Regions from separate parts of the Streptomyces longisporus genome, predicted to be linked through region 1. Evidence: riboswitches for the same ligand, from Rfam matches in the RefSeq annotation. Region 1 holds a riboswitch; each other region holds the start of a gene.
The links. A riboswitch is a leader RNA that binds a small molecule or an ion and turns the genes downstream of it on or off. The one in region 1 is predicted to bind cyclic di-AMP.
Positions count from the first base shown of each region.

Region 2: another riboswitch for cyclic di-AMP. It lies ahead of ABD355_RS28655 (transglycosylase SLT domain-containing protein); the one in region 1 lies ahead of ABD355_RS21595 (transglycosylase family protein).
Region 3: another riboswitch for cyclic di-AMP. It lies ahead of ABD355_RS27900 (M23 family metallopeptidase); the one in region 1 lies ahead of ABD355_RS21595 (transglycosylase family protein).
Region 4: another riboswitch for cyclic di-AMP. It lies ahead of ABD355_RS12825 (M23 family metallopeptidase); the one in region 1 lies ahead of ABD355_RS21595 (transglycosylase family protein).

Region 1 is NZ_BAAASG010000010.1:100,972-107,904, forward strand. It holds partial or broken gene ABD355_RS21580 (DUF501 domain-containing protein) at 1-359, opposite strand, end outside; gene ABD355_RS21585 (FtsB family cell division protein) at 406-882, opposite strand; gene eno (phosphopyruvate hydratase) at 998-2,284, opposite strand; gene ABD355_RS21595 (transglycosylase family protein) at 2,519-3,199, opposite strand; cyclic di-AMP (ydaO/yuaA leader) riboswitch at 3,204-3,372, opposite strand; gene ABD355_RS21600 (transglycosylase family protein) at 3,568-4,548, opposite strand; gene ABD355_RS21605 (cytochrome P450 family protein) at 4,767-6,005, shown strand; gene ABD355_RS21610 (nucleoside triphosphate pyrophosphohydrolase) at 5,970-6,933, opposite strand, start outside.
Region 2 is NZ_BAAASG010000013.1:136,749-143,681, forward strand. It holds gene ABD355_RS28640 (carboxylate--amine ligase) at 1-871, shown strand, start outside; gene ABD355_RS28645 (NAD(P)-binding domain-containing protein) at 940-2,142, shown strand; partial or broken gene ABD355_RS28650 (HAD family hydrolase) at 2,277-3,077, shown strand; gene ABD355_RS28655 (transglycosylase SLT domain-containing protein) at 3,257-3,739, opposite strand; cyclic di-AMP (ydaO/yuaA leader) riboswitch at 3,744-3,917, opposite strand; gene ABD355_RS28660 (polyprenyl synthetase family protein) at 4,594-5,604, shown strand; gene ABD355_RS28665 (CHRD domain-containing protein) at 5,763-6,710, shown strand.
Region 3 is NZ_BAAASG010000012.1:461,350-468,282, forward strand. It holds gene ABD355_RS27880 (dihydrofolate reductase family protein) at 1-910, shown strand, start outside; gene ABD355_RS27885 (alginate lyase family protein) at 1,111-2,334, shown strand; tRNA gene ABD355_RS27890 (tRNA-Met) at 2,431-2,504, shown strand; gene ABD355_RS27895 (PP2C family protein-serine/threonine phosphatase) at 2,612-3,694, shown strand; cyclic di-AMP (ydaO/yuaA leader) riboswitch at 3,859-4,015, shown strand; gene ABD355_RS27900 (M23 family metallopeptidase) at 4,028-5,044, shown strand; gene ABD355_RS27905 (aldo/keto reductase) at 5,153-6,103, shown strand; gene ABD355_RS27910 (PrsW family intramembrane metalloprotease) at 6,116-6,933, opposite strand, start outside.
Region 4 is NZ_BAAASG010000007.1:274,656-281,588, reverse strand. It holds gene ABD355_RS12845 (glutamate dehydrogenase) at 14-1,192, shown strand; partial or broken gene ABD355_RS12840 (glutamate dehydrogenase) at 1,305-1,466, shown strand; gene ABD355_RS12835 (TetR/AcrR family transcriptional regulator) at 1,799-2,419, shown strand; gene ABD355_RS12830 (SGNH/GDSL hydrolase family protein) at 2,550-3,335, opposite strand; gene ABD355_RS12825 (M23 family metallopeptidase) at 3,760-4,659, opposite strand; cyclic di-AMP (ydaO/yuaA leader) riboswitch at 4,664-4,822, opposite strand; gene ABD355_RS12820 (alpha-galactosidase) at 5,139-6,933, opposite strand, start outside.

The DNA.
Region 1 (6,933 bases):
AAGCCCTCCAGGACCTCGATGGCGTCACGGCGCGCGAGGTAGTCCTCGTGCGCGGCACGGTAGGCGGCGGCCAGCTCCGGGTCCGTCTGGAGCCGCTCCGTCATCTCCTTCATGACGCCGTTCGCCTCCAGCGTGCCGATCGCCGAGGCGGCACGGGGGCACGTCAGGTAGTACGTCGTCGGGAAGGGCGTGCCGTCCGGCAGGCGGGGGGCCGTCTCCACGACGTCCGGCTGGCCGCAGGGGCAGCGGTGTGCGATGGCGCGCAGCCCGCGCGGCGGCCGCCCGAGCTGCTGCTCGAAGGCCTCGACATCGGCGTCGGTGGGCTCGGTGCGCGGGGTGGGCGGCGGGGGCGTATCCATGCCTGTACTGAATTCCTCTGTCGATATCACTGGGCGCAGGGCCTGATCACTGGTCGGATGCGTCCGACTTGTCGACCCCGTCCCAGACGTTCGTGTACCAGGGGCGGTGGCCCGCGCCCTGCTCGAAGCGCGACTGCTTGGCCACGCTCGGGTCGATCACGACGTAGCTCGTCTCCCCGGGCAGCACATAGTGCAGCCGCAGCCGGATCTGCTGCTCGGCGTACTCGTCGTCCTGCCAGCGCGCCTTGAGGTCGCGCAGCTGCTCGACCCGCGCCCTGGCCTGCTCCCGCTGCCGCTGGAGATCGGCGATCTGGGAGCGCTGGGAGACGTACTGCCTTATGGGGTACGCCAGCGCCACCACCATCGAGCACAGCACCAGGGCGAGCAGCGCCGCCCGGCCGGTCAGCCGCGACCGGCGGGCCTGCCGCTTGGTCTGGGAGCGGTAGACCCGGGCCGCCGTCTGCTCGCCGAGCAGCCTGATCCTGGTCGCGGTGGAGAACCGGTCCCGGTCCTTCACGGCCATGTCCCCGCCTCCCGTCACACGTGTACGTCCCCGCACACGGTACGGGACCGGTACGGGGACGTACGTACGACTGGCTAAGGCTTAGCCCAGGATGGGTCAGCCCTGGAGCCTTTGCTCAGCCCTTGAAGCGGGGGAACGCGCTGCGGCCCGCGTACTCCGCGGCGTCGTCGAGGATCTCCTCGATGCGCAGCAGCTGGTTGTACTTGGCGACACGGTCCGAGCGGGCCGGGGCGCCGGTCTTGATCTGGCCGCAGTTCACCGCGACGGCGAGGTCGGCGATGGTGACGTCCTCGGTCTCGCCGGAGCGGTGGGACATCATGCACTTGAAGCCGTTGCGCTGGGCCATCTCGACGGCGTCCAGGGTCTCGGTGAGCGAGCCGATCTGGTTCACCTTGACGAGCAGGGCGTTGGCGGTGCCCTCCTCGATGCCGCGGGCCAGGCGCTCCGGGTTGGTGACGAACAGGTCGTCGCCGACGATCTGGACCTTGTCGCCCAGCTTGTCGGTGATGACCTTCCAGCCGGCCCAGTCGTCCTCGAACAGCGGGTCCTCGATGGAGACGAGCGGGTAGGCCGCCACGAGCTCCTCGTAGTACTCGGTCATCTCGGCGGCCGAGCGGGACTTGCCCTCGAACTCGTACTTGCCGTCCTTGTAGAACTCGGACGCGGCGACGTCGAGCGCGAGCGCGATCTGCTCGCCGGGGGCGTAGCCGGCCTGCTTGATGGCCTCGATGATGAGGTCGAGCGCGGCGCGGTTGGACTCCAGGTTCGGGGCGAAGCCGCCCTCGTCGCCGAGGCCGGTGGACAGGCCCTTGGTCTTCAGCACCTTCTTGAGGGTGTGGTAGACCTCGGCGCCCCAGCGCAGGGCCTCGGAGAAGGACTCCGCGCCGATGGGGGCGATCATGAACTCCTGGATGTCCACGTTGGAGTCGGCGTGCGAGCCGCCGTTCAGGATGTTCATCATCGGCACCGGCAGCAGGTGCGCGTTCGGGCCGCCCAGGTAGCGGAAGAGCGGCAGGTCGCTGGCCTCGGAGGCGGCGTGGGCGACGGCGAGGGAGACGCCGAGGATGGCGTTGGCGCCGAGGGAGCCCTTGTTGTCGGTGGCGTCCAGGTCGAACATGGCCTGGTCGATCAGGCGCTGCTCGGTGGCGTCGTAGCCGACCAGCTCCGGGCCGATCTGCTCGATGACGGCGAGGACGGCCTTCTCGACACCCTTGCCCTGGTAGCGGTTGGGGTCACCGTCGCGGAGCTCGATGGCCTCGAAGGCGCCCGTGGAGGCGCCGGACGGGACGGCGGCACGACCCGTGCTGCCGTCGTCGAGGCCGACCTCGACCTCGACCGTGGGGTTGCCTCGGGAGTCCAGGATTTCCCGGGCTACGACGACGTCGATGGACGGCACGAGCATCTCCTTCTTGGATGTGACACGGCTACGGCAGTAGCGCGGTGGCTCTGCGGGATGAGCCTAACCGCCCAAGGCCGATCGGCCACGCTGCCGACCACCTCTTGGGCAGAACCGAGAGTAAATTGTTTCCGAACGGAACAAAGAGGGGGAGCAAAAAGAACCCCGCCCCGGTGCGTACGGGGGAACACGCACCGGAGCGGGGAGCCCGTGGGGGACGGGGGTGGCTCTAGCCCTGCATCACTTCAGGTGCAGCTGCTGGCCCGGGTAGATGAGGTTGGCGTCCTCGACGATGCCCTTGTTCAGCTTGAACAGCTGCTGCCAGCCGCCCTTGACGCCGTGCTTCTCGGCGATCGAGCTGAGGGTGTCGCCCTTGACGACCTTGTACTCGCCGTCGCCCTTCTTGACCTTCTTGCCGGTCGGGGTGGTGACGGTCTTCGTGCTCTTCGTGCTCTCGGTCTTGGCGGCCGGGCGCTCGGCGGAGCGGGAGGCGGCCTGCGAGTCGGTGGAGCGGTTGGTGTTCATGCTGGGGGCGCTGCCGTTGTAGGCGGCACCGGACAGGCCCGTGCCGCAGACCGGCCAGGCGCCCTTGCCCTGCGCGGCGAGGACCTTCTCGGCGACGGCTATCTGCTGCGCCTTGGAGGCCTGGTTGGCCTGCGGGGCGTAGGCGGTGCCGCCGTACGCGGCCCAGGTGGAGGCGGAGAACTGCAGGCCGCCGTAGTAGCCGTTCCCGGTGTTGATGGCCCAGTTGCCGCCGGACTCGCACTGGGCGACCGTGTCCCACTCGGAGGCGGTGGCGGCGGAGGCGTTGCCGGCCGCCATCAGCGGAGCGGCGATGGCGACACCGGTGACGCCGGCCAGCGCGGCGGCGCGGGTGGCCTTGGACGGACGACGGTGCTTGCCCTTACCGGAAAACAGCATGGTTCGATCCCCTCACCGACGCCTGCGAGGTGAGCTGTCGGGTTCGGGCCGGTTGAGTTGCCCGGCCGTGCTCTCGCTCTCACGAGACACGGCTACACCCCTAGCCGCCCGTCAACTGCCCGGGCAGGCACCTACCTTGGGTCCCCCGCTCCTGCCTACGGCGCTTTACGCGACGACTGTTCCCGTACGGCCGCTGGCAGGATTCGGCGTTGCGGCAGCCGGGGCTCGTGTTGACGAGCGGTGACGACGGTAGACACGCGATCCGTCGAATTTCAAAGACGATCAGGGCTTCTGAGACTCATCCCACACTTTCACCAATCCGGACATTCAGTGGCGAAGTGTGACGTGAACTCCCGTTGTTTTTCGCCCTATTCGGCACCGAGTTTCAGGGTCTGACCGGCGAAGATGTGGTTCGGGTCGGTACCGATGGCGTCCTTGTTCGCGGCGTAGAGCGCACGCCACCCGCCGTCCAGGCCAAGGGAGTCGGCGATGGAGGCGAGAGTGTCGCCGGCATGGACGGTGTACGTGTCGTGCGTGCCGCCGTCCGTCTTGGTCTTGTCGGCGGCCTTGCCGGCCGTCTCGTCGGCGCTGGCGCCACGGTGGCGGCCGGTGCCGGTCGTGCCGGTGTCGACGAGGGTCCAAGTGGACGCCGGAGGCTCGGGATTGTCCGAGTCGTCCACCTTCGCCTTGTCTGTCGACGAGTTGTCGGCGCCCTGTGGGTTACCTGTGGCCTTCTTGGACGGAGAGGTGGACGGCGAGGCGGATGTGCCGGATTCGGTGGAGTTGTCCGTCGCGCTCGCGGAGGTCGAAGGGGAGGCACTGGAGGACGAGCCGGAGGACGAATCCGACGAAGAGGACCCATCGGAAGCGCTGCCCGAGGAGTTGGACAGACCCGTGGAGTCGGATGCCCCGGATGAATCGGACGAACCGGAACCGCCGCCCAGCACACCGGTGTCGATGGCGGCCGAGCCCGAGTCCTTGGTGAGCCCGGAGGTCAGTCCGCAGGTGTGGAAGGCGCCGACACCCTGGTCGTCCAGGAGCTTCTCGGCGACGGCTATCTGCTGGTTGCGGCTGGCGAGGTCGGCCCTCGGGGCATAGTCGAGGCCGCCGTACTTCTCCCAGTTCTCCTGGGTCAACTTGAGCCCGCCGTAGAACCCGTTGCCGCTGTTCTCGCTCCAGGAGCCGCCGGTCTCGCACTGGGCGACCTTGTCCCACGTGGTGCCGTCGGCGGCGCTGGCGCCGCCCGCGGCGAAGAGCGGGATCGCGATGGCGGAGCCGGTCACTCCGGCCGCGACGAGGATGGCCGGAGCCTGACGGGGGCGACGGTGTCGACCGTTCCCGGAGAGCATGCGGAGGCCTTTCGCGAGACAGCAATGACCGCGCGGCACATGACACCGACAGGCGTTCGATACCGCCGCGCTGGTCCGTGAACGTAGCCGGTGCCGATCACTTGTCACAAGTTAATGCCGCGTAGATCACGTGAAGATCACAGACTTGAACGCGCATCATCTTTGGCCCGTTCGCTGCGGCGGTCCATCCACCTGCGGGCTCCCGATACGGTCGTCCTGTGAACGTCCCGAACACCGCTCCCGAACTCTTCACCTGGGAATTCGCCGGCGACCCGTATCCGGCCTACGCCTGGCTGCGCGAGCACTCCCCCGTCCACTGGACGAAACTTCCCAGCGGGGTCGAGGCCTGGCTGGTGACCCGGTATGCCGACGCACGTCAGGCGCTCGCGGACGGGCGGCTCTCGAAGAACCCCGAGCATCACGCCGAGGACGCGCAGGGCAAGAGCAGGACCGGTATTCCGGGTGAGCGCAGCGCCAATCTCATGACGCATCTGCTCAATATCGACCCACCGGACCACACCCGGCTGCGCCGCCTCGTCTCCAAGGCGTTCACCCCCCGGCGGGTGGCCGAATTCGCGCCGCGGGTGCAGGAGTTGACGGACGACCTCATCGACCGGTTCGCGCCGCACGGCGAGGCCGATCTCATCCACGACTTCGCCTTCCCCCTCCCCATCTATGCGATCTGCGATCTGCTCGGCGTCCCGCGCGAGGACCAGGACGACTTCCGCGACTGGGCGGGGATGATGATCCGGCACGGCGGCGGCCCGCGCGGCGGCGTCGCCCGCTCCGTGAAGAAGATCCGCGGCTATCTCGCCGAACTCATCCACCGCAAGCGGGGCGACCTCGGCGAGGACCTGATCTCGGGCCTCATCCGCGCCTCCGACCACGGCGAGCACCTGACCGAGAACGAGGCCGCCGCGATGTGCTTCGTGCTGCTCTTCGCCGGCTTCGAGACCACCATCAACCTGATCGGCAACGGGACCTATGCGCTGTTGCGCAATCCCGGGCAGCGGCAGCGGCTCCAGGAGTCGATCGGGCGCGGTGAGAGCGCACTGCTCGACACCGGTATAGAGGAGCTGCTCCGCTACGACGGCCCGGTGGAACTGGCCACCTGGCGCTTCGCCACCGAGCCGCTGACCATCGGCGGGCAGCGCATCGCCACCGGCGACCCGGTCCTGGTGGTCCTGGCCGCGGCGGACCGCGACCCGGCCCGGTTCTCGGAGCCCGACACGCTCGATCTCTCCCGCCGGGACAACCAGCACCTCGGATACGGCCACGGCATCCACTACTGTCTCGGCGCCCCGCTGGCCCGTCTCGAAGGCCGCACCGCCCTGGAGACGCTGCTGCGCCGCCTGCCCGATCTCGAACTGGCCGCCGACCCCGCCGAGCTGCGCTGGCGGGGCGGGCTCATCATGCGGGGGCTACGAGACCTGCCCGTGCGCTTCACCGCCACCTGACCGGCTCCGGCCCTCCGTCTCCTTGATCGCGTCCCGGTAGGTGCGGGCGGCCGCCCGCAGCGCGGCCTCCGGGTCCACGCCCTCCGCCTCGGCGCGCACCGCCAGCGCGAGCAACTCGTACCCCACGCCCTCGGCTTGGGGCAGCGGAACCGCAAGGCCCGCCGTCCGCACCCGCGACGCCAGCTTCGCCGCGAGGGCCAGGCCCGGCTGGCCCAGCGGTATGCCCTCCGTCACCGAGGTGCGCTGCTTCTCGACCGCCTTGGTGCGCAGCCAGTGCTCCTTGACCTCCTCGGGCGTGGCGGCGGTCTCGTCGCCGAAGACGTGCGGGTGGCGGTGGATGAGCTTGGTGACGATGCCGGCGGCCACGTCGTCGACGGAGAAGGGGGCGTCCGGGTCCTCCTCGGCGATCCGGGCGTGGAAGACCACCTGGAGCAGGACGTCGCCCAGTTCCTCGCGCAGTTCGTCGCGGTCGCCCTCCTCGATCGCCTCGACGAGTTCGTACGCCTCCTCGATGCCGTACTTCGCCAGGCCCTTGTGGGTCTGCCGGGACGACCAGGGGCACTCGGCGCGGATGCGGTCCATGACCTGGACGAGGTCCAGGAGGCGGGCGCCCGGGAGGTCGTAGGAGGCGGGGAGCAGCTCCAGCTCCGGCATCTGTATCCGTCCGGAGCCGGCGAGGCGGGCCAGGCCGTCGGTGAGGGCCGGCTCGCCCTCGCCGGTAGCGACCACGACGACCGTACGGCCGCCGGCACAGGTGCCGACCAGCTCCTCGGCGGTGGGGGCGGCCTCGTCGACCCGTATGCCCGCCTCCCGCAGATACGGCAGCTGCGGGTGGGCGCCGTCCGAGCACAGCACGCGGTCGGCGGCGTGCAGGGCCTGCCAGGCGGGCCAGGACAGCAGGCCGGGCGCGACACGGTGGCTGGTGGTG
Region 2 (6,933 bases), on a different contig from region 1:
GAGCAAACAGGGCCTGCACGAACTGTGCGTGGAACACGGCATCCCGAGCCCCACGGCCGCCTTCCCGCAGTCGTACGACGACATCGTCACGTTCGCCGAGAAGGCCCGTTTCCCGGTGGTGGCCAAGAACCGTGAGGCGTTCGTACGGCGCAAACGGCCGGCGGTGAACGGCACGACGCGGATCGCCACCCGCGAGGGCCTGCTCGGTCTCGCCCGCGACTGGGGCGAGTGCCCCGGGGTGATCCTCCAGGAGTACCTGCCCAGGGAGGACGCCGAGGACTGGATCGTGCACGCCTACTTCGACCAGGACTCCACCCCGCTCGCGATGTTCACGGGCGTGAAGGTGCGCTCCTGGCCGCCGCACGCGGGGATGACGGCGAACGCGTACGTGGTCGACAACCCGGAACTCGCGGACATCGCCGCGCGTTTCATCAAACAGATCGGCTTCAGCGGCATCATCGACCTCGACCTGCGCTTCGACCGGCGCGACGGACAGTACAAACTCCTCGACTTCAATCCACGCATGGGCGCCCAGTTCCGGCTCTTCGAGAACGAGTCGGGGGTGGACGTCGTCCGCGCCATGCATCTCGACCTGACCGGCCGCTCCGTCCCGGAGGGGGAACAGCGGGCCGGCCACCGGTACATCGTGGAGAACATCGACCTGCCCGCCCTGCTCGCCTACCGCCGCAGCGGCTATACGACGCCGCACGCACCGGCGCACGCGAGCGGGACGGAGCTGGCCTGGCTCGCGGGTGACGACCCGCTGCCGTTCCTCACGATGCTCGCGCGCTTCGTACGGCCGGGCGCGAAGCACCTGTACCAGCTGTGGCGGACCAACCGCCGCGGCAGCACCACCAGTTCGGGCGGCTAGCCGGACCGGTCAGCAGCCCGAGACGAACCACACGAAGTGACGAAGTGAGCGTCCTGGGGAGGGACTTCGTGATTCAACCGGTTGCAGTCATCGGCGCCGGGCCCTTCGGCCTGTCCACCGCCGCCCATCTCCGAGCCCGCGGACTGCCGGTCCGCGTCTTCGGCGAGCCCATGGTCAGCTGGCGCGACCACATGCCCGCCGGAATGCTCCTCAAGTCGACCCCGGTCGCCTCCAGTCTGGACGCGCCGCAGCAGGGCCACACACTCGCCGACTACTGCGACGCCGCCGGCATCAGGCGGCTGGTGACGGACGAGGACATCATCCCCGTCGAGACCTTCATCGCCTACGGCGAGTGGTTCCAGCAGAAGCTGGTGCCCGAACTGGAGCAGGTGCGGGTGGTGTCGGTCGACCGGCGGGGGGGCGGAGGCTTCGAACTCAAGCTGGACTCCGGCGAGTTGTTCACCGCCCGCGCGGTCGTCGTGGCGACCGGCCTGTCCGGCCTCGCGCACCTGCCGGCCGAACTGGCCACCGCCGCCGCGGACGGACCCACCCCCACGGGCCCGGTCTCCCACAGCTCCCAGCAGCACGACCTCACGCGCTACGCCGGCAAGGAACTGATCGTGATCGGCGCCGGCCAGTCCGCGCTGGAGACGGCGGCACTGGCGGCGGAGGCGGGCGCACGGGTGCGGGTGGTCTCCCGCGGCCGCGGCAGGGTCGCCTTCGGCGCACCGCCGTGGAAGCAGCCGAAGCTGCGCCCGGAGTCGCCCTTCGGCCGCGCCTGGTCCCTGTGGGCCCTCAGCTACTACCCGCACCCCTACCGCTATCTGCCGGCCGAGGCCCGCCACTACCTGGTGCGGCGCGTCCTCGGTCCGCTCGGCGCATGGTGGCTGCGCGACCGCTTCGAGGGGAAGGTGCAGGTCAGCGAGGTCGACCGGATCGTGCGGGCGGACGCGGCCGAGGGCACCCCCAAGCTGACGGTCCGCACCCACGCGGGCCGCATCCTGGATATGTCCGCGGACCATGTCATCGCGGCCACCGGATACCGGGTGGACATCGCGGCCATGGACTTCCTCGGCCACGAGCTGCGCACGCGTCTCGCGGTGAGCCGCGGCACACCCAAACTGGGCGCGGGATACGTCTCCTCGGTCCCCGGCCTGTACTTCACCGGCCTGCCGGCCGCGGCGTCGTACGGCCCGGTGATGCGCTTCGTGTGCGGCACCGAGTTCGCCTCTCCGAGGCTGGCCAAACACCTGGCGGCAGCGCACGGCTAGGCAGCGGCCGCGGGCCCCTGCCTGACGATGAAGAGCCCACAAGGATAAGGGAGTTGAGCGAGGGACGGTGGGGCAATCGGCCGTCGTCCGGTTCGCGATGAGTCGGTGGGGCGTCCTGTCCGTATTCTCTGATCATGGCCGCACCCACCGCATATGCACTCATCGCCACCGACCTGGACGGCACGCTGCTCCGAGGCGACGACACGCTCTCCGACCGGTCCCTCGCCGCTCTCGCGCGGGTCGCCGGGGCCGGCGCCCGGCACCTGGTCGTGACGGGCCGGCCGGCCCCCAGGGTGCGGCCGCTCTTCGACCAACTGGGCAGCAGGGGGCTCGCGGTGTGCGGGCAGGGCGCGCAGGTGTACGACGTGGGCGCGGACCGTCTGCTGTGGTCCGTCACCCTGGACCGGGAACTGGCCGAGACCGCCCTCGGCAAGATCGAGGCCGAGGTGGGCCAGGTGTACGCGGCTGTCGACCAGGACGGTGTGGAGGGACTCACGCTCATCGAACCGGGCTACCTGATGCCGCATCCGACGCTGCCCGCGGTCCGGGTCGACCGGCGCGCCGACCTGTGGTGCGAACCCATCAGCAAGGTGCTGCTGCGCCATCCCGACCTGTCCGACGACGAGTTGGCGGCGACGGCGCGCTCGGTGGTGGGTTCGCTGGCCACGGTCACCATGTCGGGGCCGGGGACCGTCGAACTCCAGCCATGCGGCATCACCAAGGCGACGGGCCTCGCACTGGCCGCCGCGCACCTGGGGCTCGGCCCGCAGCAGACGATCGCCTTCGGTGACATGCCCAACGACATTCCCATGTTCGACTGGGCCGCCCACGGCGTCGCCATGGCCAACGCCCACCCCGAACTCAAGGCGGTGGCCGACGAGATCACCCTGTCGAACGAGGACGACGGCATCGCCGTCGTCCTCGAGCGACTGTTCTTCGAGTTCATGGAACTCGACGAGCTCCATGAACTCGGGGAACTGGGGGAACTCCAAGCGGCCTCGGCGAAGTCCGGTGCGGTTCGGCAGCGCCCTCAAGGGACGCGGGGAACCGCACGACCAGCCACGACGACGCCGCAGAGGAAGGACGGCACATTGCCGCACATCCCGCGGAGCGCTCAGTAGGCGCCGAACACGTTGTCGATCGACCCGTACCGCGCGGCGGCGTACTTGCAGGCGGCCGTGATGTTCGCGATCGGGTCGAAGGGGTTCATCGCCGTGCCGGGCACATGGTAGGCGAGGAACGTCGGGTCGATGACCTGCAGCAGTCCCTTGGACGGGGTGCCGGCGACCGCGTTCGAGTCCCAGTTGTTGATGGCGGCCGGGTCGCCCGAGGACTCGCGGATGATGTTGCGGTAAATGCCGTTGTACGTCCCCGGGATGCCGTTCTGCTTCATGACCTGGAGGGCGCCCCGGATCCAGCCGTCGAGGTTGTCGGCGTAGCCCATCGACTTCACGTTGGCGACGGTCGGGGTGGCCGCGGACGCGCTGTTCGCCCCGATGAGCGGGAGGGCGAGAACGGCGGCACCCGTACCGGTGACGGCGAGCTTGCGGGCGAGGCGGTTGCTTCTGGGACGACGGTGCTGACCTGTTGCAGGCATGGCGGGATCCTCTCCGTCGCCTGCGAGGTGAGCTGTCGGGTTCGGGCGGGGAGATGCCCGGCCGCGCAGCCGTACGGCAACGCGACTTCACCCCTAGCCGGCCCGGGACGATGCCCGGTCCGGCGGCCTACCTGGTTCCCCCGCTCCTGCCGTGCGAGTGAGTTGGTCGATGGTCGTGCCCGGGCGGCGGCAGGATTCGGCGTCCACCCGACTGGCCGGGAACGTATGCGAGAGCACATGGCGGGAACAAGTGTCGGCTTCACAGATCACACCTATTGACCTTGGGCTGAGGCTTATGGGGCACTTGATCCTTTGCGGTTGCCAAGGCTCAACTCGCGTACGGGGGAGGGGAACCGGCGAGGGGGCCGCGCTTGTCGGTCCGAGCCGCCGTGTGAGTCAAGTCACCGGCATCCGCAAGAACGGCAAATAGGGCAATGACCCCAACTCGTGGTCAACCAGCCGTCCATCGCCTCATTGGGGGGCGAAAGCGGAACCTGGCGTGTGGTGCACGTCGTTGTCATGACGGTCGCCCGTCGAGCGCCCCGTGCCGGGATCCGGAGGTCCTCGTGAGTCGTTTCGTGAGGGAGGGGCGATCGGGCGTGCCGACTCGTACGGACGCGCCGGGGGACACGCCGAGAGGCGCGTCGGCCGACACCCCGATAGACAAGTCGATAGATATTCGTTCTTATCGGTTGATCAAAAACATACCGGTCGTGATCCGATACCGCCCAGGCTGGACGGGTGGGCGGCATCGGTGATCGAAAGGTGACCGGATACGCTGACTTGAGTGATGTCAGCGACCTATCGACAAACCGTGTAACCGCCAGTAGACACCAGCAGACAGGAGACCCCTCGTGACCGTCGTCGGGCCGTTCGGGCTGAGCGTGCGGGACCAGGCTCTGGAAGCCGATGTCCAGGCCGGATTGGCGGCCGTCGAGGAAGGTTTGCTCGAAGCCACCAAGAGTGAGGTGCCCTTCATCACGGAGGCCGCCCAGCACCTGGTGCGGGCGGGCGGGAAGCGGTTCCGTCCGCTGCTCGTGATGCTCGCCGCCCAGTTCGGCGACCCGTACGCGCCGGGGGTCGTGCCGTCGGCCGTGGTGGTGGAGCTGACCCATCTGGCGACGCTGTACCACGACGACGTGATGGACGAGGCCGCCGTGCGGCGCGGCGTGGACAGCGCCAACACCCGCTGGGGCAACTCGGTGGCGGTCCTCACCGGCGACTTCCTGTTCGCGCGCGCCTCGCACATCCTCGCCGACCTCGGGCCCGAGGCGGTCCGGGTGCAGGCCGAGGCGTTCGAGCGCCTGGTCACCGGGCAGATCCTGGAGACGGCGGGGCCGCAGGACGGCCGGGACCCGGTCGACCACTACCTGGACGTGCTCGGCGGCAAGACGGGCTCGCTGGTGGCCGTGTCGTGCCGCTTCGGGGCGATGATGTCGGGCGCCGACGAGACGGTCGTGGACGTGCTCACACAGTACGGGGAGCGGCTCGGAGTCGCCTTCCAGCTGGCGGACGACGTACTGGACATCGCCTCCGAGTCCCGAGAGTCCGGCAAGACCCCGGGCACCGACCTGCGCGAGGGGGTTCCCACGCTTCCGGTGCTGCGGCTGCGGGAGCGGGCGGCCCGGCTGGGGCTTGCCGAGGACATCGCCCTGTGCGAGCTGCTGGACTCCGACCTGAGCGACGACGCGCGGCACGCCGAGGCGCTCGCCGGGCTGCGGGCGCATCCTGCGCTGGAGCAGGCGCGGCGGGACACGGTGCGCTACGCGGAGGAGGCGCGGGCGGCCCTGGCTCCGCTGCAGGAGTGCGATGCGAAGCTCGCGCTGATGGAGATGTGCGACGCCGTGGTGCACCGGGCCGGCTGAGCTGTCGGTCGAGCGGCCCTCTGACCCACGCTTCGGGCGATGTGATGCATGTCACAAACCTGGACTGAGTCCAGAGTCAGATCGCTTCCGTAGTCATCCCCAGAAGGCCGACGCAGGGGGTGTCGGCCGGTCCACGGGGAGAAAACAGAATCATGGGCATGAAGACGACGTTCTCCAGGCACCGTAAGAGCCTGATGGCCACCGCTGTCGCGGTGGCCGCCGCCGGGGGGATCGCCGCCGCGGCGATCCCGGCCCACGCCACCGCAGGGACCGCGTCCGACGACGCCGGGGGAACCCTTCTGGCCGCCGGTCTGCGCGGGGCCAATGAGGTGCCCGTGGCGGGCGGTCCGGCCGTCGGCGACCAGGACGGCGCCGCTCTCGAGTTCATCAAGGTGCAGGACGACAAGGTGTCCGTCGCCGTGACCTGGCGTGGCACCGGCAAACCGACCATGCTCCACATCCACCAGGGCGCCAAGGGCACCAACGGCGGCGTCAAGGTCGACTTCACCGAGCTGCTGAAGAACAGCAGGCGGCACAGCGTCACCGGCACGGTCGAGGTCAAGGACGCCGCGCTGCTCGCCGCCCTGAAGTCCGACCCGGGTTCGTTCTACGCCAACCTGCACACCACCGAGTTCCCCGGCGGAGCCGTCCGCGGCCAGCTCCACAAGGTCACCGTCGCCGCCTTCGACTTCCGTGACGCCCTGCACAACTTCCAGGCGTCCGTGATCAAGGGCAAGCAGATCTACGAGTGCAAGCCCGCCGCCGGCGGTGGCTACGCCTTCGCCCAGCGGGACGTCGGTGCCCTGCTCGGCGGCGGCATCCGGCACTCCTTCGTCGCGCCCAACTCCGGTACCCCGCAGTGGATCGCGCCGGACGGGAGCGCGGTGACCGGGGCCGTCCTGTCCAGGACGCCGAACGGGGACGGCAACATCCCCGAGCTCGACCTCAAGGCCACCGAGGCCGGCAAGCACCACGGCCTGCTCGCGAACACCGCCGAGATCCTGCGGCTCAACACCGTGGGCGGAGTGGCCCCGGCAGGCTCCTGCACGCCCGGCGCGATCGTAGGAGTCCCGTACCGGGCGGACTACGTCTTCCTGCAGAGCTGACGGGAGCTCACCTCGGGCGGGCGGCGTCTTCCCCTGCGACCCCTACGGGTCGGGGCGGGCGTCGCCCTCTCGCGTCATACCCCAGATGTACACGGAGTTGGCCCCCGGGGCTGACGCTTCCTCCTGGCCGATTTGGTGAGATGGAAACCACGGAAATCACCACTGATCACCGATTCGGGTGAGAATGGCGGCTCGGGGTGGACAACAGAAACACACGAGTTGG
Region 3 (6,933 bases), on a different contig from region 1:
CGCCGGACAGCCGGAGTACCCGCTCAAGGTCACCGTCAGCGGCTCCGGCGACCTGGACCCCGACGCCCATTTCTGGCACACGGGCGGCGAGAAGCTCGTCTGCACGACCGACAAGGGCGCCGAGCGCGCCCGCGCCCTCGGCCTCGCCGCCGACGTCGTCCCGCTCGGCCCCGACCTCGACTGGCGCCGCCTCCTGGAGCATCTGCACGAGGTACGCGGCGTGCGGCGCCTGATGGTCGAGGGCGGCGGCACGATCCACACCCAGCTCCTCCAGCAGGGCCTCGCCGACGAGCTCCAGCTGGTCCTGGCCCCTCTCTTCGTGGGCGACCCGGACGCCCCCCGCCTCTTCGGCCCCGGCGCCTACCAGCCCGGACGCCTGCGCCTGACGGAAACCCGGCGGATCGAGGACGTCGTCCTCATGCGCTACGAGCCCACGGCCCCCGGCACCGGTCCGCTCCCCACCGCCGCCGACCGGCACTGGCTGGCCCTCGCCTGCGAGCTCGCGGCGCTGTGCCCGCCCTCGCGCACGGCCTTCAGCGTCGGCGCGGTGATCGTCGCCGCCGACGGCACGGAACTCGCCCGCGGCCACTCCCGCGAGGGCGACGACCCGGTCGTCCACGCCGAGGAGGCGGCCCTCGCCAAGCTCGACCCCGCCGACCCCAGGCTGGCGACGGCAACGGTCTACAGCAGCCTGGAACCCTGCGCCCACCGCGCCTCCCGCCCCAAGCCCTGCGCACGGCTGATCCTCGACGCGGGGGTACGCCGGGTGGTCACGGCCTGGCGCGAACCGGACACCTTCGTGACGGGGGCGGACGGGAGCGGGCTGCTGGCCGGGCAGGGGGTCGAGGTGGTCGTACTGGGGGAGTACGAGGAGCGGGCAAAGGCACCGAACCGGCACTTGCTCCGGTGACCTCTCGGCCCGGGTCGGCACTTCCGACCCGTCCGGCGTTTGAGGACGAGGCCGTTCAGGCCGAGGGGGGTCTGGGGGCGCAGCCCCCAGCACCGCAAGACACACAACTCCCCGCACCGGCCGATCGGCCCAACAGATCCTGCGCCCGCCCCCCGGAAGGGCGACCCTGACCGTACCGGCCGGAGGCGATCGCGGAGGTAGTGCCAGTGAGGTCAGTTCCCAGACGTGCGGCGGCAGTTCTCCTCGTCCTCCTGCTGACGGCGCTCGTCGCCTCCTGCGGCACCGACCCCGGCACCCGCACCATGGCGAGGGCGCTGCCCCCGGGCGCACCGTTCACCCACCCCGGCGTCCTCGTCAGCCAGGCCCAGCTGGACGTCGTACGCAAGAACGTCATCGCGGGCAAGCAGCCCTGGCTGCAGGCGTTCCTCGACATGCGGGACAGCAAGTACGGGTCGTACAAGTACACGGCCCAGCCGACCGCGGTCGTCAACTGCCCCTGGGGCGGCAAGGGGGCGAAGGGCTGTCTGGAGGAGCGGCAGGACGCCATCGCCGCCTACACACAGGCCCTTCTGTACAGCGTCACCGGTGAGCGGCAGCACGCCCTCAAGGCGCGGGAGATCATGGACGCCTGGTCGGCGCAGCTGAAGCGGCACACGGCGCAGGACGCCCAGCTGCAGGCCTCCTGGGCCGGGTCGACCTGGGCACGGGCCGCGGAGATCATCCGGTACGCACCGGGCGCCGGCTGGCCCGCCGACCGCGTACGGCGGTTCACGGCCATGCTGCGCACCGCCTACCTCCCCGAGGTCACCAGGGACCTTCCCGACTACAACGGCAACTGGGACCTCGCGATGACCGACGCCGCCATCGGGATCGCCGTCTTCACCGACGACCACAAGACCTTCGACGCCGCCGTCAAACGCTTCCGTGGCCTGGTGCCCGACTACTTCTATCTGCGCAAGGACGGCAAGATCCCGCTCACCCCGGCCGGCTCCGACGCCAACACCGTGCAGAAGCTGGAGACGTACTGGTTCAAGGAGACGAAGTTCGAGGACGGCATCGCGCAGGAGACCTGCCGCAACTTCAAGCACGTCGGCTACTCCCTCGCCGCCACGGCGCACATCGCCGAGACCGCCTGGCACCAGGGCGTCGACCTGTACGGCGACGTCAAGGACCGGCTGAAGGCGGCCCTCGACTTCCACGCCCGCTACGAGATGGGCGCCAAACCCCCGCGCTGGCTGTGCGGCGGCAGGGTCGTCGGGAACATGGGCCCCGACCTGGAGGTCGCCCTCAACCATCTGGAGAACCGGCTCGGCACCCCCGTCCCGGCCGCCCACAAGCTGGTCGAGCAGACCCGCCCGGCCGGCACCGACGACCTCTTCGTCTCCTGGGAGACCCTCACCCACGCGGACAACCCGGCCGCCTGACCGAGGCCTGCGGACCCGAAAACGCAGGTGAAAGAGGGCGGACCCAAACCCTGGCGCAGACAGCCCCGCGGATGGCGTATGCTGGTGACACAACGACGCGGGGTGGAGCAGCTCGGTAGCTCGCTGGGCTCATAACCCAGAGGTCGCAGGTTCAAATCCTGTCCCCGCTACTCAAGGCTCAGGGCCGGAGTCCAGTCACTGGACTCCGGCCCTGAGTGTTTCCCCCGGTCGGGTCATCCGGCTCGCCCCGTGCCGCCGTACCGGGAAACCTGGAGGGGTGGAGCAGGAGGGGCCGATCTCATACGCACGCACCTTCGTGCGGCTGCTCCCGGCGCTGCTGATCGTCGGCGGGACCTTCTACGACTACCTCACGCCTTCGCGGTTCACGGCAGGCCCCATCTTCACCGCCGCCCCCCTGGTCGCCGCCCCGCTCTACTCGCGCCGCGGCACGCTCCTCACCGGCCTCGCGACCGTCCTGGTCGTCACCGCGATCCATGCGCAGGTGGGCATCCTCCTCCAGGTGGAGGCGATCACCGAGCTGGCCACCATCGCGACGGTCTCCGTCCTGGCCGTCCTCATCAACCTCCTCGTCCGCCGCAGCCGCGAGGAACTCGCCTCGCAGCGCGAGATCGCCGAGGCCGTCCAGCGCGCGGTGCTGCCCGAACCCGCCGAACGGATCGGGGCGTTCGCGATCGCGGCACGGTACGAGGCCGCGCAGGCCGATGCCTCCATCGGCGGGGACCTGTACGCCGTGCAGGACACCCCGCACGGCGTACGGCTGGTCGTCGGCGACGTGCGCGGAAAGGGGATGGGGGCGGTGGCCGCCGTCGCCGTCGTCATCGGGGCGTTCCGGGAGGCCGCCGAGCAGGAGGCCACGCTGGAGGCGGTCGCGCAGCGGCTGGAGCGGGCGCTGGAGCGGGAGGCGGCGCGGCGCGCGGGCATCGAGTTGTTCGAGGGGTTCACCACCGCCGTGCTCGCCGAACTTCCGCACGGCGAGGGCGTCGTCCGCATCGTCACTCGCGGCCACCCGCCCCCGCTGCTGCTGTGCCCGGACGGCACCGTGCACACCCTGGACGCCCGCGAGCCCGCCCTGCCGCTCGGCATGGGTGACTTCGGGGGCCGGCCCGACCGCGCGGAGGAGATCGCGTTCCGCAGCGGGGCCACGCTGCTGCTGTACACCGACGGGCTGTCCGAGGCACGGGACGAGCACGGGCGGTTCTTCGAACCCGCGGACCGGCTCGCCGGCCGGGTCTTCCACGAGCCCGCCGCGCTGCTCGCCACCCTCGCGCGGGAGGTGCGCAGATACGCCGGCGAGGCCATGGCGGACGACATGGCGCTGCTCGCCGTACGACGGCCCTGAGGTTTCTGAGGCGCGGTCAACTCGCCCGTTTTTCGCCGTTCATGCGCCGTCTGTCCAGGTCAGAAAGGTTAATGATCAAGCAGAACACCTTGGAAACGACACCCCGGGTCTATTAACGTTCGATAACGCAGCGCGGTCGTCCCAGCCGTCACAAGAGGCGGCTCCGTGCGCACGCGCCGAATCCCGCAAGGGAACCGGGGAACCACCACCCTGGGGTGAATCGCGCCGACACCGCCGTGGCAGCACGGCAGGTATACGCGCGTAGGAGACCTTCCTGCTCCGAACCCGTCAGCTAACCCGGTAGGCGAGAAGGAAGGAAAGGAGCACGCCCACGTGGCGTCCAACCCGCCTGCCCCGGCAGCCCCGTTCGTGCCGAGCACCGAACCCTTCGGCTTCGCCGGCCGACGCACCGACGAGGGCCCCTGGGAGGAGTGGAATCCCACCGAGGACTCCCTCGCCCCGGTCCGCGGCCGGCACCGCGTCGCCAAGCAGCGCGGCGGGGGACTCGCCCGCAGCTCCACCGTCCTCGGCGTCGGCGTCATAGCCGCCGTCGGCGCGGGCGGCATGGCCAGCGCCAACACCGGCAAGCCGCCGGTGTCGATCTCCATGCCCGATCTCGCCTCCGTGAGCCATGTGTTCGGCGGTGGCTCCGACGCCCCCAAGGGCTCCGCGACCGCGCTCAGCGACGTCGCCACCACCTCCGCGGGCACCGCGCAGGGCGCCGGTGAGGCGCTGCGCGACCGGATCATGGCGCAGGCCGCGTCGCAGCAGGTCCAGATCGACAGCAAGAGCCAGGCAGCCGGCGAGGCGGCCCTCGCGCAGCAGATCGACGAAGCCGCCGCCAAGGCCGAGAAGGACGCCGCGGCCAAGGCCGCCGCCGCGAAGGAGAAGGCGGAGGCGGCGGTCAAGAAGGCCGCCGAGGACGCGAAGCTCGCCGAGCTGGCCAAGCAGTACACGCTGCCGGTCGTCTCCTACACGATCACCGGCACCTTCGGTCAGTCCGGCTCCATGTGGTCCTCCGGCTACCACACGGGCCTCGACTTCGCCGCCCCCACGGGCACCCTCATCAAGGCCATCCACTCCGGCACCATCACGGAGGCCGGTTGGGCGGGGGCGTACGGCTACCGCACGATCCTCACCCTCGACGACGGTACGCAGCTCTGGTTCTGCCACCAGTCGTCGATCAGCGTCAGCGTCGGCCAGAAGGTCAGCACGGGTGACGTCATCGGCCGCATCGGCGCCACCGGCAACGTGACCGGCCCGCATCTGCACCTGGAGGTCCACCCCGACGGCCAGGCCACGGGCATCGACCCGATGCCGTGGCTGCGCAGCAAGGGCCTCAACCCCTGAGACCCGTACGTTCTCCGTCCGTACCCGGAGTGCCGTAATCCGCTTGTTTACGGGATCTTTGCGCCCGCCGCGGAAGACCGGCCTTCGGGGCGGGCGTTGACGTAGAGCATGACTTCTCCTTCTCTGCGCAAGCTCGGCTCCTCCGGCCTCGAGGTCTTCCCGCTCTCCCTGGGCGGCAACGTCTTCGGCTGGACCGCCGACGAGGCCACCTCCTTCGCCGTGCTCGACGCCTATGCGGCCGCAGGCGGCAACTTCGTCGACACCGCCGACGCCTACTCGGCCTGGGTCGAGGGCAACCACGGCGGCGAGTCCGAGACGATCATCGGCAAGTGGGTCAGGGCCCGCGGCAACCGCGACGACGTGGTCATCGCGACCAAGGTCAGCCAGCACCCCGACTTCCAGGGCCTGTCCGCCGCCAACATCAAGGCCGCCGCAGAGGCCTCGCTGCGCCGCCTCGACACCGACTACATCGACCTCTACTACACCCACTTCGACAAGCCCGAGGTGCCGGTCGAGGAGATCATCGGAGCGCTCGACGAGCTGGTGAAGGAGGGCAAGGTCCGGCACATCGCCGCGTCCAACATCTCCGCCGACCGGCTGCGCGCGTCCCTGGAGTTCTCCGACCGCGAGGGCCTGGCCAAGTACGTGGCCCTGCAGCCCCACTACAACCTGGTCTCCCGCGACACCTACGAGGGCGAGCTGCAGGACCTGGCGGCCCGCTACGGCCTGGCCGCCGTCCCGTACTTCTCCCTCGCCGCCGGCTTCCTCACCGGCAAGTACCGGCCCGGCACGACCGTCGACAGCCCGCGGGCCGGCGGTGCCGCCAAGTACCTGGAGAGCGAGCGCGGCCGGCGGGTCCTGACCGCCCTCGACGAGATCGCCCAGGCCCATGACGCCGCGGTCGCCACGGTCGCCCTGGCCTGGCTCGCCGCCCAGCCGACGGTCGCCGCCCCGATCGCGTCCGCGCGGACGGTGGAGCAGCTCCCGGCGCTGCTGGCGGTGGGCGAACTGGCGCTCACCGAGGCCGAGGTCGCCCGCCTGACGGAAGCGTCTGCCTGACCTGCTCGGGCTCTACGACCGGTACGGGTTGTACGCGGGATTCGGCACCGCCGGGTACCCGTACGCCCCGTACACCGGCCAGGGCGGCGCCGCCACCGGCACCGGGGGCGCCGTCATCCGTGCCGCGTGGTCCAGCGCCGGGCGCGCCACCTCGCGGCGGCGCCACAGCTCGTGCAGCAACTCCCGTTCCCTGACGACGAAGTCGGCGCCGGCGCGGCCACGGCGCCCCCGGTGCCGCAGGAAGGCCAGGGAGGTCGCGTACGCCTCGTACTGGGCGACCTCGCGTGCGGCGGGCTTGCCGAGGTGCCGGGCGGCGTGTTCGCGGGCCAGTCGGCGGGCCCGCATCGAACCGAGGGCGTAGGGCTCGGCGGGGGTGAGCCAGCCCGCGACGGCGTATGCGGGCAGTTCCTCGCGCACGGTGCGCAGCTCGCGCTGGCGGGTCCAGATCACCAGCCAGGTCAGCAGGCCGAACGCGGGGACCATGAAGGCCGCGTACACGGCGAAGAAGCCGTACTCGCCGAAGTTCGAGGAGCCGTTCCAGATCGCGTGCATGCTCATCGCGAGCAGCAGGCCGCAGAGCGGGACGAGGACGCGCCGCAGGTGCTGGCGTTCCGCGGAGAGCGCGGCGATGCCGAAGCCGATGCCGGTGAGGACGGTGAACAGCGGGTGGGCGAACGGGGACATGATGATGCGCACGAAGAACGTCGCCGCGGTGACGGAGGCGATACCGCGGTCGCCGGTGAGCTGGTCGGTGCCGAAGGCGGTGCCCAGGTAGAGGATGTTCTCGGTGAAAGCGAAGCCGGTGGCGGTGACCCCGGCTATCACCACCC
Region 4 (6,933 bases), on a different contig from region 1:
GCGAGGAGATCGCATGACCGCCCCCCTGATGTCGGTCACCTGGACCGACCACCTCACCGGCCGCCAGGGCTTCCTGGTCGTCGACCGGTTGGTGCGCGGCGTGTCCAGCGGCGGACTGCGCATGCGGGCGGGCTGCACCCTGGACGAGGTGGCCGGGCTCGCGCGCGGGATGACCATGAAGGAGGCGCTGCACTACAACCCCGAGGGCCGGTACGTCCCTCTGGGCGGCGCCAAGGGGGGTATCGACTGCGACCCTCGGGACCCCGGGGCGTACGCGCTCCTGGTGCGCTATCTGCGCGCCATGAAGCCGTACGTCGAAAGCTTCTGGACCACCGGGGAGGACCTCGGACTCAGCCAGGACCTGGTGGACCGGGCGGCGGCCGAGGCGGGGCTGGTGTCGTCGATCCAGGCCGTGTATCCCCTGCTCGACGACGAGGCGGAGGCACGGCGGCGGCTCGCGGACGCTTTCGCGATCGAGGTGGACGGCATCGGTCTTGACGAGCTGGTCGGCGGGTGCGGGGTCGCCGAGTCGGCGCTCGCGGCTCTCGACCGGGCCGGGGTGGCGTACGCCGGAACCCGGGTGGCCGTGCAGGGTCTGGGCACGATGGGTGGGGCGACGGCGCGTTTCCTCGCGCGCGCCGGGCTCACCGTCGTCGCCGTCGCCGACATCAAGGGCACGATCACCAACCCGGCCGGCCTCGACGTCGAGGCGCTGCTCGCCGCGCGTGACGCGTACGGCACCGTGGACCGTGCGGCCCTGCGCCCCGACGACCGTGAACTGCCCGGCGACGCCTGGCTGTCTGCGGAGGCGGAGGTGCTCGTACCCGCGGCGGTCTCGTACGCGATCGACGCCGCCGACCAGGAGCGGATCACCGCCCGCTGGATCGTCGAGGCGGCCAACATGCCGGTACTGCCCGAGGCGGAGGAGCTGCTGGCCGCGCGCGGGGTGACCGTGCTGCCGGACGTGGTCGTCAACTCCGGGACCAACGCCTGGTGGTGGTGGACCCTGTTCGGCGACATCGGCGCGGACGCCCAGGAGGCGTTCGCCCACACCCGCCGCTCGATGCGCACCCTGACCGAGCAGATGCTGGCCCGCGCGGAAGCCGACGGGACGACCCCGCGGGCGGCCGCCCACGCCATCGTCGCGGACCGGCTGCCGGTGATCGCGGAACGCTTCGGCTGGTACCGGTGACGACGGTCCGGGCACGCGTGCCCGACATCCCGGCACCCCCGGGAAAGGACAAGCAGGTGTACGGCCGACACCGCGCACCCCCTCGAACCCGCCAAACGCCGACCTCACCCGCGCCAAGGAGGCGCTCGCCCACACCCGCCGCTCGATACGCACCCCGACCGAACAGATACCGACCCGCACGGAAGCCGACGGGACGACCCCGCGGGCGGCCACCCACGCCATCGTCGCGGACCGGCTGCCGGTGATCGCGGAACGCTTCGGCTGGTACCGGTGACGACGGTCCGGGCACGCGTGCCCGACATCCCGGCACCCCCGGGAAAGAGCAAGCAGGTGTACGGCCGACACCGCGCACCCCCTCGAACCCGCCAAACGCCGACCTCACCCGCGCCAAGGAGGCGCTCGCCCACACCCGCCGCTCGATACGCACCCCGACCGAACAGATACCGACCCGCACGGAAGCCGACGGGACGACCCCGCGGGCGGCCACCGCACCGGTGACGACGATCCGAGCAGAGCAGGGGCACGGCCGACAACGGGCACCCTCTCGAACCCGCCAAGTGTCGGCCTCGCCCGGCGTCACCAGTGGCGACGCAATAGGGTGACCGCGTGGCGAGAGTGCGGTTGAGTGTGGCTGAGCGGCGCGCGGAGTTGCTGCGGGCCGCCATCGGGCAGATCGAGGCGCGGGGTGTGGCGGCGGTCAGGATCGCCGACGTGGCCTCGGCGCTCGGTGTGAGCAACGCGCTGGTGCTGTACCACTTCTCCACCAAGGAAAAGCTGGTCGCCGCCGCGTTCACCTTCGCGGCCGAGGACGACCTCGCGCATCTGCGCAAGCTTCTCGGCCGCCGTACGACGGCGCTGCGGCGACTGCGGTCGGCGGTGCGCTGGTATGCGCCGACGGGCCAGGCCAAGGGCTGGCGGCTGTGGATCGAGGGCTGGGCGGCGGCACTGCGCGAGCCCGCGCTGCAGGAGGTCACACGCGACCTGGACAAGCAGTGGAAGGCGGCGATCGCCGAGGTCGTCGCGGAGGGCGTGGCCGCGGGCGAGTTCCACTGCCCGGACCCGCACGGCGCGGCCCTGCGGCTGACCGCCCTGCTGGACGGGCTCGCCGTGCAGCTGACCTCGTACGCCGGTGCGGTGTCGCGGGCACGGGCGCAGGAGTGGGTGGACGAGGCGCTGGCCCGGGAACTGGGGCTGGAGCGGGCGGCGTTGACGGCTTCGGAGCACTGAGCCCCCGCACTCGGCGGGGGCTCGTGCCACCGGGCCCGTTTCACCTTCACCACCGGCCGCAGCGAGGGCCGCTCCCAAGCCATCACGAGCGCCCCGCCCAGCACGGTTTCAGCCGACCCTCGAACGCCCGTCAGGCCACCGAAGCGATCCGCATCTTGATGTCGTCCGGCGACAGCGCGCCCTTCGCCGTGACGTGGTCCCCTGACGACTCGCCGCGCAGTCGGCGGCCGATCCACGGCACCAGGTACTCGCGCGCCCAGTGCACGTCGTCCCGTCGCACGTCGAGGGTGCCGCGCGGCGGGAGCGGCGGCCAGGGCTGGTCGGGGTCGGCCGGCACCTCGAGACCGAGGACCTGCCCGGCGCGCAGCGCCACACGCGTGTGCCCCTCGGGTGAGAGGTGGAGGCGGTCGCCGTCCCACGCCCTGCGGTCCTGGACGGTCTTCAGGGACCACAGGTCGAGCACGGGACAGCCGTACCGGTCGGCGATGGCCCGGACATGCCCGTTGTAGGTGGCGATCTTGCCGCGCAGGTGCTTGAGCACGGGCACGCCTCGGGTGTCGAAGCCGGTGGTCACCATGACCGTGCCGGCGACTTCGGTGAGCCGGGCCACCGCCCGCTCGAAGCGCTCGGCGACCTCGTCGGGGTCGGTGCCGGGACGGATGATGTCGTTGCCGCCCGCGCAGAAGGAGACCAGGTCCGGCGCCAGTTCGACGGCCTGCGGTACCTGGTCCTCCACGATCTGGTCGAGCAGTTTGCCGCGCACGGCGAGGTTCGCGTACCTGAAGTCGCCCTCGGGCCGCCGGTCGGCGAGAAGCACCGCGAACCGGTCGGCCCAGCCGACGAACGCCCCGTCGGGGCCGGGGTCGCCGACGCCCTCGGTGAAGCTGTCCCCCACCGCAACGTACGACCCGATCACTGATCTGCTGTCACTCTTCGAATCGTCTGCCACATCGACCATGATTCACCTTCGAATGTGACCTACGCGACCGTAGGAAAGGGTTGACGCGCGGTGAGATAAGCCACTTCTAAAGTGTTCGCCAAGCCCGGAATAACCCTCCGACCAGGGATGTTGAGGCGTCAGCGATCGTACGGGGCGAGCCGCCGACCCTGAAGTCGGCGATCCGGAAATGGCTCCAGGTGGTCCGGAACGCGAAGTGCCCCCTTGTATACGGCCGCTGGCCGAAGCCCCGCCGCGCCGGGTGGCGAAGAGGTCGTCCGGGGAGCGGGCGTCACGAACGCAACACAGCACACGTGCGCGCGGCCGGACACACCGAAGGCCGGACCCGGGGATCGGGGTCCGGCCTTCGGCGGTGTGTCAGGCAGGTGGTTGCGAGGGGAGGTCAGCCGACGCCGACGCCCTTCGAGCGGAGGTAGGCGACCGGGTCCACGTCGGAACCGTAGTCGGGCGTGGTGCGGATCTCGAAGTGCAGGTGCGGGCCGGTCACGTTGCCGGTCGCGCCGGAGAGGCCGAGCTGCTGGCCCTCGGCCACGGTCTGGCCGACCGAGACGGAGATCTGGGACATGTGGCCGTACTGGGCGTAGTAGCCGTCGGCGAGCCTGACGACGACCTGGTTGCCGTAGGCGCCGCCCCAGCCCGCGGAGACGACGGTGCCCGCGCCCACGGACTTGATGGAGGTGCCGGTCGGGACGACGAAGTCGACGCCCGTGTGGTACCCGCTGGACCACATGCTGCCGGCCACGTGGTAGCCGGTGCCGATGGTGCCGCCGATCACCGGGAGGGTGAAGCCGGTGGGGGCGGACTCGGAGGCCTTGGTGGCGGTCGCCTTGGCCGCCGACGAGGACGTCTTCGAGGCGGACGAGGACGACGGCTCGGTGGTGTCCGTCGCGGCCTTCCGACCGATCGTCAGCTTCAGGCCCGGGTGGATCAGCGACGGGTCGTCACCGACGGCCCGGCGGTTGTCAGAGTAGAGCCTGTGCCAGCCGCCGGCGACATGCTGTTCCTCGGCGATCTTCGAGAGGTAGTCACCGGTCCGCACCGAATAGGTCCGCACGCCCGCATGGCCGGCGGCACTCTTCTGGGTCGCCTTCTTCTCTACGACCGGAAGGGACTGGACGGCCTTTTTCGAAACCGTCTGGGAAGCGGACTGAGTGGTGGCGGCATGGGCGCCGGTGGCCCCCATGAGCGGGAGAGCGAGTGCGGCGCCACCGGTTCCGGCGACGGCGATGGAGCGGGTGAAGCGCTGGGGCTTCGGGCGGCGGTGCTTACCCTTCGCGGGCATGACGAATTCCTCTCCGGCGCCTGCGAGGTGAGCTGTCGGGTTCGGGCTGGAGATGCCCGGCCGCGCCTGCGACGCGGCTTTACCCCTAGCCGTTCCGGAGACCGGAACAGGCGGTTGTACCTGTGGGTCCCCCGCTCCTGCCGTTCACGGGTGAGTTGTGCGGGCACCGGGCGGCGGCAGGATTGGGCGTCCGTCCGGATTGGTGGCGAACGTAAGCGACCGGGACGCAAGCAAACAAGTGCCGGTTCCCCGTGAATGCGTTTCTATTGATCCCTTGAGAGAAAACCCGGTGACTTTGCGTGAATTCCCCGGTGATCGTCTCCGTCAAACGCCCTTGTGAAGCACCTGAATTACGTGGACATGACGCGCCACGCACCGTCACGGATATGACCCTCCTCACGTACCCCCGCCCCAGGATCCCCTCTTCAGGAGCGAGTTGGAATGAAGGGGCCGAAGGAGCGCCAATCCGGACAGAAGACTCAGATGCGCCGCAGACGGAAAACTGCCGCGTCGAAGTCACCACGCAATCCGGTACGCAGTCCGTGATGCAGCAATACGGCACCGCTATGAATTTCGCCCGTTTCAGGGCATTCATACGAGGCTGTCGGTTCGAGGCCCCGCAGTCGCAGCGCCGGCACGGGCTCGCCATGGCTCTGCGACTGGAGCCAGGCGAGGACGACCGCCTCGCCCCCGCGCACGTACTGCACCGCACTCAGCCCGCCCCGCGGCGGCCGCAGCCGGTAGAGGTCGCCGTGCTGCACCAGCGGCCGGATCTCCTTGTACAGCGCCACCCATTCGCCGGCCTCGGCGAGCTCCTCCTCGGTCCACCGGGTGAGGTCCCCGCCGACCCCGAGCACGCCGGCCATGGAGCTCACGAACCGGAAGCGCAGTGAGCTGATCCGGCCGTTGAGCTGGGTGTTCGGGCTGTCGGTGACCCAGGCGGCCATCACCCGCGCGGGGTGGATCTGGCTGAAGCCGTGCTGGATGGCGAGCCGGTCGAGCGGGTCGGTGTTGTCGGAGGTCCACACCTGGTCCGTACGGCTCATGATCCCGAGGTCGATCCGTCCGCCGCCGCCCGAGCAGGACTCGAAGGCGACATTCGGGTGGGCCGCCCGCAGCCGGTCCAACAGGGCGTACAGGGCTCGGACATGATCGACCCAGAGGCGCTGCGGATAGGGCTCCCCCGGCCAGCCCGCGTCGGTGAAGCAGCGGTTGAAGTCCCACTTCACATAGTCGATCGGGGCGCTGGAGAGGAGCGCGTGGAGCTGCTCCCAGAGGTATTCCTGGACGTCTTCCCGGGCCAGGTTCAGTACGAGCTGGTTGCGGAATTCCGTCCGCTTCCGTCCCGGTTGGAACTGCACCCAGTCGGGGTGGGCGCGATACAGCTCGCTGTCCGGGTTGACCATCTCGGGCTCGACCCAGATGCCGAACTGCATCCCCAGGGCGTGCACATAGTCCGCGAGGGGCTTGAGGCCGTTCGGGAAGCGGTCCCGGTTGACCGTCCAGTCGCCGAGTCCGGCGCGGTCGCTGGTGCGTTTGCCGAACCAGCCGTCGTCGACCACGAACAGCTCGACGCCGATGGCCGCGGCCCGCCGCGCGAGGGCGCCCTGCTGCTCCTCGGAGATGTCGAACTCGGTGGCTTCCCAGGAGTTGAACAGCACCGGCCGGTCCTGGTCGGCGTCCGGGATGACGTGTGCGCGCTGGTAGGCGTGCCAGGCGCGGCTCGCGCCACCGAAGCCGCCGTCGCTCCACAGACCGGCGAAGACGGGGCTCGTGTACGACTCCCCCGGCTCCAGGCGCAGCAGCCCGGAGTCGTCGTAACCGGCGCCGCCGGTGATCTGCACGCGCGCGTCCGGGAGTTGCGCCACCGCGATCCGCCAGGAACCCGACCAGCCCAGAGCGCAGCCGTAGACCTCGCCGCGTTCCTCGGTGGCGTCGGTGTCGAGGGCGACCCAGGGCAGGTGCTGGTGGCCGGTGTGGCCGCGGCGGCTGCCGATGATCTTCTCACCGTAGGTGAGAGGCGAGGCGGTCAGCCGGGACTCGGCGGCCCAGCGGCCGTGCAGCTGGGAAAGCCGCCACTCCTCACGATCGGGCAGCGTCCAGGTCGCGGAGTCGGCCCGCAGCAGCTCCAGGGCGGGCCCCTCGTTGCCGAGGGTCACCCAGCGTTCCACGACGTCGTGCCGCATCCGGTAGTGCAGCGTGATCGCGAGCCCGCCGTCCCGGAAGCCCAGCCGGAGGTGGTCGCCCTCCGCCTCGTACCGCTCGAAGCGCCAC